4 regions of the Streptomyces sp. NBC_00094 genome follow, and region 1 is predicted to be linked to each of the others. Evidence: riboswitches for the same ligand, from Rfam matches in the RefSeq annotation. Region 1 holds a riboswitch; each other region holds the start of a gene.

Region 1 (3,213 bases):
CCGGATACGTCGACGCCCAGTGGAACGTCGACGGCGCCGTCCAGACGATCGACGGCTACACCACCACCATCGTCAAGAACCGCACGCTGAAATTCCTCGACAAGGCCGCCACCGACCCCCGGCCCTGGTTCGCGTACGTCACGCCCTACGCCTCCCACGGCCCCCGCACCCCCGAGGCGAAGTACGCCGGCACCCCGGTCCCGGAGTGGAACGGCCGCCCCTCCGTGCCCGAGAACGACCGCAGCGACAAGCCGGCCTACATCAGGAACGCGACCGGCACCCTCGCCGACGGCCGGACCATCCGCGCCCAGCAGCTGCGCACCCTGCTCTCCGTCGATGACGCGGTGCAGGCGTTCAAGGACAAGCTCCAGGCCCTGGGGCAGCTGGACGACACCCTCGTCATCTACATCGGCGACAACGGCTTCGGCTGGGGGGATCACGGCTGGACCGCCAAGTCGGTGCCCTACCGCCCGGCCCACGAGGTGCCGTTCTACCTCTCCTGGCCGGCCGGCGGGCTGGGCGCGGGAACGGTGGACGACCGCATCGTCGCCAACATCGACATCGCGCCGACCGTCCTCGACGCGGCCGGCATCACCCCGAGCGCCCCGCAGGACGGCCGGTCCCTGCTCACGACCCACAGCCGTGACCACCTGCTGGTGGAATGGTGGAAGCAGGGCACCGGCACCGGTGGGGCGCCCACCTGGTCCTCGTACGTGGCCAAGGACAAGCAGTACACGGAGTACTACGACCTGACGACCGACGTGAACGGCACCGTGTCCGGCACCGGCCAGGTGAAGTTCCGCGAGTACTACGACCTGGTGGACGACCCGTACCAGCTGACCAACAAGCTGTATCAGGCCACACCGGCCCAGGAGCAGGCTCTCGGCGTCCCCGCCCTGGCCGCCCGGCTCGCCGCCGACCGAGTGTCCTGACCCGCACGCGGTACCGCAGGCGGGCCCCCGTGCCTCGCGACACGGGGGCCCGCCGCCCATCGGGTGCGGCTACGTCTCCAGGAGGCCGGGGACGGGACGCGGCCGGCCGTCGGCGTCGATGGCGACGAAGCTCAGCCGGGCGGTGGCCATTTCCGTGGCGGGGCTGGTGGTGACGTTCCAGCGTTCGGCGGTGACCTGGACGGCGACGGTCATGGAGGTACGGCCGGCGCGTTCGAGCGTGGCGTGGACGGTGAGCAGGTCGCCCGTGCGGGCCGGGGCGAGGAACGTCATCCGGTCCACGGAGACCGTGACGGCGGGGCCGTCCGCGTGCCGGCCGGCCGACGCGGCCGCCGCGTCGTCGATGAGCTTCATGACCACGCCGCCGTGGATGGTCCCGTACAGGTTGGTGTCGTGCTCGCTCATGATGTGGGCGAGGGTCACACGGGAGTCGGCTGGCGCCTTGTGGGCCCGGGTGCCTGTGGTGATGTCCGCGGTCACGGAACTCTCCTTCGCGAGTCGTGTGGGGCGAGCCCGATGACGTACCGCGGACGCGAAGGAACGGCGGGCACGAGAGTGCCCGCTGCCGCCGACCCGCCCACGAGGCCACCGAGATGTCCGTGCGCATCCGTCGCGCACGGGCAGTGGCAGGTCTTCGGACTCGCGGGCACGCCGACGTACGCATGGCACGTACGGGGCATCTACTGGCCGTCGCTTCCCGGACCCGTTCGGGTCCAGTGCGTATGACGGCGGTCGTTCCCGCTCACCGCTGCGGGGCAGTCCCGGATTCCCACCGGGTTCCCTCTTACGACGCATCCCGCCTGGCGGACGGGGCGAACCAGCTGCACCTCACACCCTAGGCGGTGCCTTCGCGGGATCGTTCGCCGCTCGTACGTGACGCCCACCTCACCGGGGGCCTCTCCGGGGTCAGTCCGCCGGTAGTTCCTCCGCGGGCAGCCTGCCCGCGCGCACCGCGTCGACCAGGGCCTGGTGGTCACGCTCGTTCTGGTCGGCGTACGCCTCCGCGAAGGTCGCGATCGCTCGGTCGAACGAGGTGCCGCTGCCCAGGTACGCGGCGATCGCGATCCGGTCACCGGATCGCGCGTGCGCACGAGCCAGCGTGACCCCGCACAGTTCCCCGAACGCCTGCATGTCCTTCGGCCCCATCCGCTCGGGCATGGCGATGCCCTTCCAGTCGCGCAGCTGGCGGACGTAGAAGTCGCGCTTCTTGCCGTCGATCCCGTCCACGCGCTCCCAGCCGAGGAAGATGTCGCTCGTGGCCTGCATCAACCGCTGGCCCGAGACCACTCGCTCGCCCTGGTTGCGGTACGTGCTCGCGCCGACGTGCGCGGCGAGCACGGAGGTGTCCGCCTCCTTGGCCTGGAGGAAGAGCGGGTCCTGATCGTCCCGGCCGAGCAGGAGGAAGATCCAGCAGCGGGTGCCGACGCTGCCGACGCCGACCACCTTGCGCGCGACGTCCACCAGTCGGTAGTCCTCCAGGAGCGTGCGCCGGTCGGAGGCGAGAGTGCGGCCGTACCGCTCGACCAGGCCGCGGAACTGGCGCTCCAGCGCGCTGCGCTCGACGTCCGGCAGCAGGTCGCCGGCCGGGACGAGCAGCGGGGGATCCGCCGCGATCCTGGGTCGGCCGTCGACCGTCTCGGTGAGCTTGTCGAAGGCCTGCAGGCTGTCGTGGGTGCGGGCCTTCGCCATCGCGTGGGTCAGGTTCCTCCGACCGCGCTTCGTTCCGTGGAGCCGTCCCGCGAGCAGGGACTCAAGGAGGTTCGCGTCGATCTTCGCGTACCAGACGTCGATGGTGCGCATACCCGCGAAGCGGATCATCGCCTCGCGGTACGCACGGACCGTGCGCCGGACGATGCGTGCGCGCTCCGCGTCGTCGAAGCCGTTCGCCCGCGCCGCGATGACGAAGCTCGTCGACAGCCGCTTGACGTCCCACTCCCAGGGGCCCGGCAACGTCTCGTCGAAGTCGTTGATGTCGAACATCAACTGCCGTTCAGGCGAGGCGAGCAGGCGGAAGTTGAGAAGGTGGGCGTCTCCGCACAGCTGGGCCGTGAGTCCCGAGCGCGGGGTGCCGGCCAGGTCGGAGGCCATGATCGCGGCGGCCCCCCGGTAGAAACGGAACGGGGACTCCGTCATTCGGGCGTACCGGATCGGTACGAGTTCGGGCACCCGTGCCGCGGACTGCGCCTCCAGGATCTCCAGGGGATCAGCCCTCTCGGGGAACGGCTTGTACTCGGCGTGACTCGATCGCGGCACGCTCCCTCGG
Region 2 (3,213 bases), 7.1 Mb from region 1:
GGTCGACGACGACGTGGCGGTGACGGACAGTCTGTACACGGCGGGGCGGCGCGGAACCGGGGGCACCCTGTTCGTGGAGAAGATCGCGGGGGCGGCCGCCGAGGAGGGCGCCCCGCTGGAGCGGGTGGAGGCGATCGCCCGGCGGGTGAACGAGCGGTGCCGGTCCTTCGGTGTGGCGCTGAGTGCCTGTACGACCCCTGCCAAGGGCAGCCCCACCTTCGCCCTCCCGGACGGTGAGCTGGAGTTGGGCGTGGGGATCCACGGCGAGCCGGGCCGTGAGCGGCGCGCCATGATGACCTCGCGGGAGATCGCGGACTACGCCGTCGATCTCGTGGTCGAGGAGCTCCGCCCCTCGGGTCCGGTGCTCGTGCTGGTCAACGGGATGGGCGGGACCCCCCTCCTGGAGCTGTACGGCTTCAACGCCGAGGTGCAGCGCGTGCTGGGCGAGCGCCGGGTCCCGGTGGCCCGGACGCTCGTCGGGAACTACGTGACCTCGCTCGACATGGCCGGCTGTTCGGTGACCCTGTGCGAGGTCGACGAGGAGCTGTTGCGGCTGTGGGACGCGCCCGTACGGACTCCCGCGCTGCGGTGGGGTCGGTGAGACGACGGATGCCGGAGGGGAGCGACATGGGCGAGACGTTCGGCGCGGAGTTCCTGGTGCGCTGGCTGGAGGCGACGGCCGGTGCCGTCGACCGTGAGGCCGACCGGCTCACCGAGCTGGACTCCGCGATCGGGGACGCCGACCACGGGGCCAATCTGAAGCGCGGGTTCGCCGCCGTGACGGAGCTGCTGGCGAAGGAGCCGCCGGCGACGCCGGGCGCGGTGCTCGTCGCCGCCGGGCGGCAGCTGATCTCCACGGTGGGCGGGGCTTCGGGGCCGCTGTACGGGACGCTGCTGCGTCGCACCGGGAAGGCGCTCGGCGAGGACGCGTACGTCGGCAGGGAGCGGCTGGCGGAGGCCTTCGCCGCCGGTGTGGCCGCCGTGTCGCAGTTGGGCGGCGCCCAGGTCGGCGACAAGACGATGCTGGACGCGCTCGTCCCGGCCGTGGAGGCGCTGCGGAGCTCGTTCGGGGCGGCGCGCGCGGCGGCCGAGGAGGGCGCCCTCGCGACCGTACCCCTCCAGGCCCGCAAGGGCAGGGCGAGTTATCTCGGGGAGCGGTCGATCGGGCACCAGGATCCGGGGGCGACCTCGTCGGCGCTGCTGTTCGCGGAGCTCGACGGGACGGCCCGGGCGGAGGGGGTCTCGTGAGTGCGGCGCAGGTCGGCATCGTGCTGGTCTCGCACAGCGCGGCGGTCGCGGCCTCGGTGGCCGCGCTCGCCCAGGGGCTCGCGGGCGGCGGCGGGACGGCGCCGATCCTGCCGGCGGGCGGGCTCCCCGACGGCGGCCTGGGGACGAGCGCCGAGCTGATCACCGCGGCGGCGAAGGCCGTCGACCGCGGTGCCGGGGTGGCGCTCCTGGTCGACCTGGGCAGCGCGGTGCTGACCGTGAAGGTGCTGCTCGCCGAGGGGGACGAACTGCCCGAGGGGTCCCGTCTGGTCGACGCGCCGTTCGTCGAGGGCGCGGTCGCCGCGCTGGTCACGGCGAGCGCCGGCGGGGATCTCGACGCGGTGGCCGCCGCGGCCTCGGAGGCGTACGCCTACCGCAAGGAGTGAGCGCGGGCGATCCGGCGGGCGGGGTGGTGGCCGTCGCCCGCCGACACGCGTCGCGTTCGGTGCGGTCGCGGGCCTGACGGCACCACTCCGCGCTACCGCCCGGGAACGCCGCGTTGTGATGTACCTGGTCAACGCACTAGTGTCGCAGGGCCTTGGTGTACGGGAAACCGGTGCGGTACCGGTGCGGCCCTCGCCACTGTGATCGGGAGTTCCGGCTCCACACCCGGGGGAGACACCCTCGGGCAAGCCACTGGACCGATGCGGGAGACCGCCGCGGTGTGGGAAGGCGGAGCCGGGGCGTATGACCGTCAGCCAGGAGACCGGCCAGGGTGCGTTGTCCATCCACGAGGTGCTGGAGAGGGTCTCCCGACCATGCATATAGCCGAGGGGTATCTGCCCCCCGCACACGCCGCCGCCTGGGGTGTCGCGGCCGCTCCGTTCATCGTCCACGGGGTCCGCGCGCTCACCCGCGAGGTGCGGTCCAACCCCGAGTCCACCCTGCTGCTCGGCGCCTCCGGCGCCTTCACGTTCGTCCTGTCCGCGCTCAAGCTCCCCTCGGTGACGGGCAGTTGCTCGCACCCGACGGGTACGGGTCTCGGCGCGATCCTCTTCCGGCCGCCGATCATGGCGGTCCTGGGCACGATCACCCTGCTCTTCCAGGCCCTGTTGCTCGCCCACGGCGGGCTGACCACGCTCGGCGCGAACGCCTTCTCGATGGCGATCGTCGGTCCGTGGGCCGGGTACGGGACCTATCTGCTGGTCCGCCGGTTCGGCGCGCCGCTGATGGTCGCCGTCTTCTTCGGCGCGTTCGTCGCCGATCTCTCCACCTACTGCGTCACGAGCGTGCAGCTCGCACTCGCCTTCCCGGACCAGGGCAGCGGCGTGATGGGGGCCCTGGCCAAGTTCGGCGGCATCTTCGCCGTCACCCAGATCCCCCTGGCGGTGAGCGAGGGCCTGCTCACCGTGCTCGTGATGCGACTGCTCACGCAGTCCAGCAAGGGCGAACTGACCCGGCTGGGTGTCCTGGGGCGGACGGCCACGAAGCGACGCGAGGAGGCGACGGCGCGATGAGCCTCACCGTCAGCCGGAACACGAAGATCAACGCCCTGCTGCTGCTCGTCGTCGCCGCACTCGCCGTGCTGCCGCTCGCGCTGGGGCTCGGCGACCACAAGGAGGAGCCCTTCACCGGGGCGGACGCGGAGGCGGAGACCGCCATCACGGAACTCCGACCGGACTACGAACCGTGGTTCAGCCCCTTGTACGAGCCGCCGTCCGGGGAGATCGAGTCGGCGCTCTTCGCCCTCCAGGCCGCGCTGGGCGCCGGCGTCCTCGCGTACTACTTCGGCGTGCGGCGCGGACGCCGACAGGGCGAGGCCCGCGCCGTGGCGTCGGCTGCTGCCCCCGGGACGGATGTCCCGAAGGCAGCCGGTGCATCGGACACCTCGACGGCCGCCAGTGGAGCGCGTACCTCGACGGCCGCCGGTGAAGCTGATCCCTCGACGGCCGCCCGTGAAGCTGATCCCTCGACGGCCGCCCGTGAATCGGGCGCCTCGGCGGCCGC
Region 3 (3,213 bases), 5.8 Mb from region 1:
CCTGGCTGGAGCGGTCGCTGCCCGGCTTGAGTAGCACCGGGTTCATGAGCGCGGTCGGCTCGACCCGGGCGGCCTGCGCCTGCATGGCCTGGGCCCGCCCGATCTCGGCGCCCTCGCGGGTCACGAAGGAGTTCAGGGACATGTTCTGCCCCTTGAACGGCGCCACCTTCAGGCCCTTGCGGACCAGCCAGCGGCAGATGCCGGCCGTCACGACGCTCTTGCCGGCGTCGGACGTGGTCCCGGCGACAAGCAGGCCCCCACCCCTCATGCGTTCCTCCGCTTCATGGCACCGATGATCAGACGGCCGCCGACACAGGCGGCCAGGGTCAGCGCGGTCACCCGGCGGGAGAGCCGGACCGCCCGTTCGATGTCGGCGACCTCGACGGGCCGCCCTTCCCCGTTGAGCACGGGCCGGTGCTCGACCCGCCCGGCGTACGAGAGGGTGCCCCCGAGCCGTACGCCGAGAGCGCCCGCGAAGGAGGCCTCGACGGGCCCCGCGTTGGGGCTCGGGTGCTTCTCCGCGTCCGCCCGCCAGGCCCGTACGGCGCCCCGCGGATTCCCTCCGGCGAGCGTCGCGGCGGCGGCCGTCAGCCGGGCCCCGGGCCAGCCGGCCACGTCGTCGAGCCGGGCCGAGGCCCAGCCGAAGCGGCGGTGGCGCGGGGACTTGTGGCCGACCATCGCGTCGAGGGTGTTGACGGCCCGGAAGGCGACGAGGCCCGGCACGCCCGCGACGGCGCCCCAGAAGAGGGCGCCGACCACGGCGTCGGAGGTGTTCTCGGCGACGGACTCGACGACCGCGCGGGCCATCGCGGGACCGTCCAGGGACTGCGGGTCGCGCCCGCACAGGTGCGGCAGCCGCTCGCGGGCCACCTCCAGGTCCCCGACGGCGAGCGCCCCGCCGATCGCGCGGGCCTCCCGCCCCAGGGTCGTACCGCCGACGACGGCCCAGACGGAGGCGGCGGTCAGCGCCACGGCGGCGGCCGGCCGGTCCCGTACGACCCGGGTGGCGAGCGCGCCGAGGGCGGCGGTGGAGCCGACGCAGACGGCGGTGTGCAGGGCGCCCCAGCCGCGGTGGTCGTGGTGGAGGCGCTGCTCGACGGCGGCGGCAGCGCGGCCGAAGACGGCGACGGGGTGTCCGCGGCGGGGGTCGCCGACGAGCTGGTCGACGGCGAGCCCGAGGGCGGCGCCGTACGCGAACCCGTCCCGGGAGAGGCGGCTGGATCTGATGCGGCCGGGCATGGCGCATGTCCTCACTCAGGGTCCGCGCCCTGGATCGACGTGACGGGCGGCGAGAGTTCCTGACTCCCGGACCCTTCGGATCCGGTCACAGTGGCGGGACCGCGCCGGATTCGCACCGGACTTCCTCTGCTGCCGCCGTAATGGCCTCGGCAGTCCACCACGCTCCGCGAACACCCGTCAACCCACCCTTGACCTGCGACGGGTCACTGTGCGAAGCACCACAAACACGGCGGCCGGGCGGCCCGCACCCGAAGGTGCGGACCGCCCGGCCGCCGTGAGAGAGGGGACCGTCAGACGACGATCAGGTAGATGCCGTACGCCACGGCCGCCAGGCACAGGGCGAAGCAGGCGTACGCGCCGGTCCGGGCCATCGTGGCCGAACCGCCCTGGGCGGCGGCCTGCTCCTGCTTGGAGAGGCCGATGATGCCGAGGGTGAAGAGGCCCACGAGGGCGACGGTCGCCACGAGGCTGACTCCGAAGACGGAGCCGAGAGCTGCCCAGTCGATCTTCATGTCGTTGGTTCCTTACACCGCTGCGGCGGGGGCCGGGGGAGCGGCCGGGTCCGTGGGAACCGGCGAGGGGATGGTGGTCTTCAGGTCCTCGTCCGCGACGGCGGCGACGGAGCCGGCGGCCGGCGGCGGGGTGACGGCCGCGATGGCGGTGGTCACCACACCCGCGGGCTCGGACCCGCCGTCGAGGTCGTCGTCGTCGGTGACGTTGTGGTGGTCGACCGGCTTGCGGCGGGACAGCGCCCAGATGACGGCCGAGCCGGAGACCAGCAGGACCGCGACGGCGGCGATGCCCCAGGGGCCCTGCTTGGTGAGGAACTCGGCACCGGCGCCGACCAGGCCCGCGGCGGGCAGGGTCAGACCCCAGGCGACGAACATCCGGGTGGCGGTCGACCAGCGGACGACACCGCCCTTGCGGCCGAGGCCGGCACCCATCACGGCACCCGAGCAGGACTGGGTGGTGGAGAGGGAGAAGCCGAGGTGCGAGGAGGCCAGGATGACCGTCGCGGCGCTGGTCTGGGCGGCGAAGCCCTGCTGCGGCTGGAGGTCGGTGAGGCCCTTGCCCATGGTGCGGATGATGCGCCAGCCACCGAGGTAGGTGCCGAGCGCGATCGCGACACCGGCGGCGACGATGACCCAGAGGGGCGGGTTGGAGCCGGGGGCGACGACACCCTGGGTGACCAGGGCGAGGGTGATGATGCCCATCGTCTTCTGGGCGTCGTTGGTGCCGTGGGCGAGGGAGACGAGACCGGCGGAGGCGATCTGGCCGACCCGGTAGCCCTTGGCGGTGTGCTTCGTGTCGGTGTTGGCGCCGATCTTGTACGTCAGCCTGGTGGCCAGCATCGCGGCGAGACCGGCGACGAGCGGCGCGGCGACGGCGGGGATGAGGACCTTGGTGACGATGGTGGGGCCGTTCACGGCCGACCAGCCGGCCGACATGACCGCGGCGCCGATGAGGCCGCCGAAGAGGGCGTGGGAGGAGCTGGACGGCAGGCCCAGGAGCCAGGTCAGCAGGTTCCACAGGATGGCGCCCACGAGCGCCGCGAAGATCACTTCTGTGCGAATGCCCTCTTCGTTGATGATCCCGCCGGAGATCGTCTTGGCGACCTCCACGGACAGGAACGCCCCGACGAGGTTCAGCACGGCGGACATGGCCACCGCCGTCTTGGGCTTGAGTGCACCGGTCGAGATGGTCGTGGCCATCGCGTTGGCGGTGTCGTGGAAACCGTTCGTGAAATCGAACACGAGAGCTGTCACGACCACAATGGCGAGCAGCAGCGTGATGTGTTCCATTTACCCAGGCAATCGTTTGACGTCAGTGGCTCGACGAACGTAGGCAACCTGAGTGAACGGAAGGTGAACTGGGTCGGGCGACGTGGTGTCCCCATCCGGTGTCAAGAGATTCCGCTTAGCGCCCGGACGGCGACGCCGTCCACGATGCGGTCACCCCGCAACCCCGGGTAAT
Region 4 (3,213 bases), 3.7 Mb from region 1:
CGGACGGTCCTCGAGTCCCAGGTCGTGGTCGAGCTTGGCGGCCTGGATCAGCGTCCAGATCTGGGCACGGATCGCGGGCAGCTTGCCCGGGTCCATGGACGAGATCTGCGCGTACTCGTCGAGGAGCTGCTCCAGGCGCGCGATGTCGCCGTACGACTCGGCGCGCGCCATCGGCGGCACCAGGTGGTCGACGAGGGTCGCGTGGACGCGCCGCTTGGCCTGCGTGCCCTCGCCCGGGTCGTTGACGAGGAAGGGGTAGATCAGGGGGATGTCACCGAGGGCCGCGTCCGGGCCGCAGGCCGCGGACAGACCGGCGTTCTTGCCGGGCAGCCACTCCAGGTTGCCGTGCTTGCCCAGGTGGACCATGGCGTCGGCGCCGAAGCCGCCGTCCTCGGAGCGGGCGGCGATCCAGCGGTAGGCGGCCAGGTAGTGGTGGGACGGCGGCAGATCGGGGTCGTGGTAGATCGCGATCGGGTTCTCGCCGAAGCCGCGCGGCGGCTGGATGAGGACCAACAGGTTCCCGCGGCGCAGGGCGGCGAGCACGATGTCGCCCTCCGGGTTGCGCGACCGGTCCAGGAACATCTCGCCGGGCGCCGGGCCCCAGTGCTCCTCGACGGACTCACGCAGCTCGGCGGGGAGTTCGGCGTACCAGCGCTTGTAGTCGGCGGCCGGGATGCGGACCGGGTTGCGGGCCAGCTGCTCCTCGGTCAGCCAGTCCTGGTCGTGGCCGCCGGCCTCGATGAGGGCGTAGATCAGCTCGTCGCCGTCGCCGGAGACCAGACCGGGCAGCTCCTCGGCGGGACCGAAGTCGTATCCCTCCGCGATCAGTCGCCGCAGGAGGGAGACGGCGGAGGCGGGCGTGTCCAGACCGACGGCGTTGCCGATGCGGGAGTGCTTCGTCGGGTACGCGGAGAGGACGAGCGCCAGCTTCTTCTCGGCGTTCGGGATGTGACGCAGGCGCGCGTGGCGCACGGCGATCCCGGCGACGCGGGCCGCGCGCTCGGCGTCCGCGACGTACGCGGGCAGGCCGTCCGCGTCGATCTCCTTGAAGGAGAAGGGGACGGTGATGAGCCGGCCGTCGAACTCGGGCACGGCGACCTGGCTCGCCGCGTCCAGCGGCGACAGGCCCTCGTCGTTCTCCTCCCAGTTCGCGCGCGAACCGGTCAGGCACAGCGCCTGCAGGATCGGCACGTCGAGCCCGGCGAGCGCGCCCGCGTCCCAGGCCTCCTCGTCGCCGCCGGCCTGCGCCTCGGCGGGCTTGGTGCCGCCCGCGGCGAGGACGGTCGTGACGATCGCGTCGGCGGTACGGAGCCGGTCGAGCAGCTCGGGCTCGGGGGCCCGCAGGGACGCCACGTACAGCGGGAGCGCCTGCGCGCCGGCGTTCTCGATCGCCGCGCAGAGGGTGTCCACGAAGGCGGTGTTCCCGCTCATGTGGTGGGCGCGGTAGTAGAGCACCGCGATGGTCGGGCCGTCCGTGCGTCCCGGGGTGCGCTCCAGCGGGCCCCAGGTGGGGGCGGCGGCCGGGGCCTCGAAGCCGTGGCCGGTGAGGAGGACCGTGTCGGAGAGGAAGCGGGCCAGCTGCGCCAGGTTGGCGGGGCCGCCGTGCGCGAGGTAGGCGTGCGCCTCGGTGGCGACGCCGACGGGGACGGTCGAGGTCTCCATCAGCTGGGCGTCGGGGGCCTGTTCGCCGCTGAGCACGACGACCGGCTTCCCGGCGGCGCGGATCGCGTCCAGGCCCTCCTCCCAGGAGCGGAGGCCGCCGAGGAGGCGGACGACGACGAGCTCGACGCCGTCGAGGAGGCCGGGCAGTTCGGCGAGGGGCAGCCGGGAGGGGTTGGCGAAGCGGTACTCGACCGGTCCGCCGGCCGAGGCGGCGTTCGCCGCACGGGCGCTGAGCAGGTCGGTGTCGGAGTGCGACAGCAGCAGAAGCATGGCGTGCGCAGGCCCTTCCTCGGGGTTGTCCGCGCCCCGGGTGGTCGTGTGGGTTGGGGCCTCCCCTGCTCGAGCGAAGCCGAGAGCTTGGGGAAGGGAGTTCCTGACTCACCGGTCCCGGGATCGTGCTTGCGCACAGCCCGGGGCGGCTCACAGTGGCGGGACCGCGCCGGATTCTCACCGGGCTTCCTCCCCGGGGTCCTGGGACCCCATGCCGATCTGCATCCTAGATCGTGCCGTCGCGGGGCGGGGCGGGCCGTCGAGTCGGCCGGATCACACCCGGTGGTGGGCCGGTTCCCCGTGGGTATGCTCGCCGCCATGCCGCCCACCCCACCCACGACGCCCGAACGGGACGAAGCTCGCATTCGGGACCGTGGCGACGCCTGCCCCGGGGCGCTGCGCCTGCACGCCGCCGACGACGGCCGACTGGCCCGACTCCGGCTGCCCGCAGGGCGCCTGACGGCTCGCCAGGTCGAGACGCTGGCGTACGCGGCGGAGTCCCTCGGCGACGGGCGGATCAGCCTCACCTCCCGGGGGAACGCCGAGCTGCGCGGCCTCACCGAGGGCTGCGGCACGGAGCTCGCCGCGCTCCTCACGGAAGCGGGCCTGCTGCCCTCCCCCACGCACGAACGCGTCCGCAACATCGTGGTCTCGCCCGCCGCCGGCCTCGACGGACTCGGCGGCCCCGAGGTCCAGTTGTGGGCCCGTGACCTGGACGGCCTGCTGTGCGCCGAGCCCTGGGCGGCGGCGCTTTCCGGCCGATTCCTCTTCGTCCTCGACGACGGGCGCGGAGACGTGGCGGGACTCGGCGGAGATGTGACCTTGGTCGCAGTGGAGCCGGGTTCCGCGCTCCTGCACGTCGGCGGGCAGGCCTTCCGGGTCGGCGGGGACGACGCGCCCCCGGCCGCGCTCGCCGCCGCCGGAGCCTTCCTGGCCGCCGCCGGCGAGGCCGGGAACGGGGCCTGGCGGATGCGGGAACTGCCGGAGGGGTGCGCCCCGGACGTGGCGGGCGCGCTCGCCCGCGCGGGGATCGCGGCGGAGCCCGTACCGGACCGGGAACTTCCCGAGGGCACGCCCCTCACTCCCGGGCCCCTCGCCCCCGGGCCCCTCACTCCCACGCCCCCCGGCCCGATCGGCCCCGCCTCCCTCACCCCCGGCCCGATCGGCCCCGCCTCCCTCTACGTTCTGGCCCCCCTCGGCCGTCTCACCGCCGCCCAACTGCGCGCGCTGCTGCCCGCCGAGGAGGTACGGCTCACGCCGTGGCGCGGAGCGGTGGTCGTC

The links. A riboswitch is a leader RNA that binds a small molecule or an ion and turns the genes downstream of it on or off. The one in region 1 is predicted to bind cobalamin.
Region 2: linked by a shared signal. The riboswitch ahead of OG580_RS02345 (energy-coupling factor ABC transporter permease) and the one ahead of OG580_RS33705 (acyl-CoA thioesterase) in region 1 are both predicted to bind cobalamin.
Region 3: linked by a shared signal. The riboswitch ahead of OG580_RS07865 (cobalamin biosynthesis protein) and the one ahead of OG580_RS33705 (acyl-CoA thioesterase) in region 1 are both predicted to bind cobalamin.
Region 4: linked by a shared signal. The riboswitch ahead of cobN (cobaltochelatase subunit CobN) and the one ahead of OG580_RS33705 (acyl-CoA thioesterase) in region 1 are both predicted to bind cobalamin.

Annotation. Positions count from the first base shown of each region.
Region 1 is NZ_JAPEMB010000001.1:7,639,195-7,642,407, forward strand. Features, by position in the region: gene OG580_RS33700 (sulfatase) at 1-932, shown strand, start outside; gene OG580_RS33705 (acyl-CoA thioesterase) at 1,002-1,430, opposite strand; cobalamin riboswitch at 1,558-1,787, opposite strand; gene OG580_RS33710 (DUF2252 domain-containing protein) at 1,857-3,213, opposite strand, start outside.
Region 2 is NZ_JAPEMB010000001.1:510,709-513,921, forward strand. Features, by position in the region: gene dhaK (dihydroxyacetone kinase subunit DhaK) at 1-601, shown strand, start outside; gene dhaL (dihydroxyacetone kinase subunit DhaL) at 628-1,248, shown strand; gene OG580_RS02340 (PTS-dependent dihydroxyacetone kinase phosphotransferase subunit DhaM) at 1,245-1,652, shown strand; cobalamin riboswitch at 1,763-1,996, shown strand; gene OG580_RS02345 (energy-coupling factor ABC transporter permease) at 2,025-2,723, shown strand; gene OG580_RS02350 (energy-coupling factor ABC transporter substrate-binding protein) at 2,720-3,213, shown strand, end outside.
Region 3 is NZ_JAPEMB010000001.1:1,820,981-1,824,193, reverse strand. Features, by position in the region: gene OG580_RS07870 (cobyric acid synthase) at 1-268, opposite strand, end outside; gene OG580_RS07865 (cobalamin biosynthesis protein) at 265-1,239, opposite strand; cobalamin riboswitch at 1,273-1,405, opposite strand; gene OG580_RS07860 (hypothetical protein) at 1,530-1,751, opposite strand; gene OG580_RS07855 (inorganic phosphate transporter) at 1,764-3,041, opposite strand.
Region 4 is NZ_JAPEMB010000001.1:3,905,799-3,909,011, forward strand. Features, by position in the region: gene cobN (cobaltochelatase subunit CobN) at 1-1,932, opposite strand, end outside; cobalamin riboswitch at 2,011-2,160, opposite strand; gene OG580_RS17120 (cobalamin biosynthesis protein CobG) at 2,239-3,213, shown strand, end outside.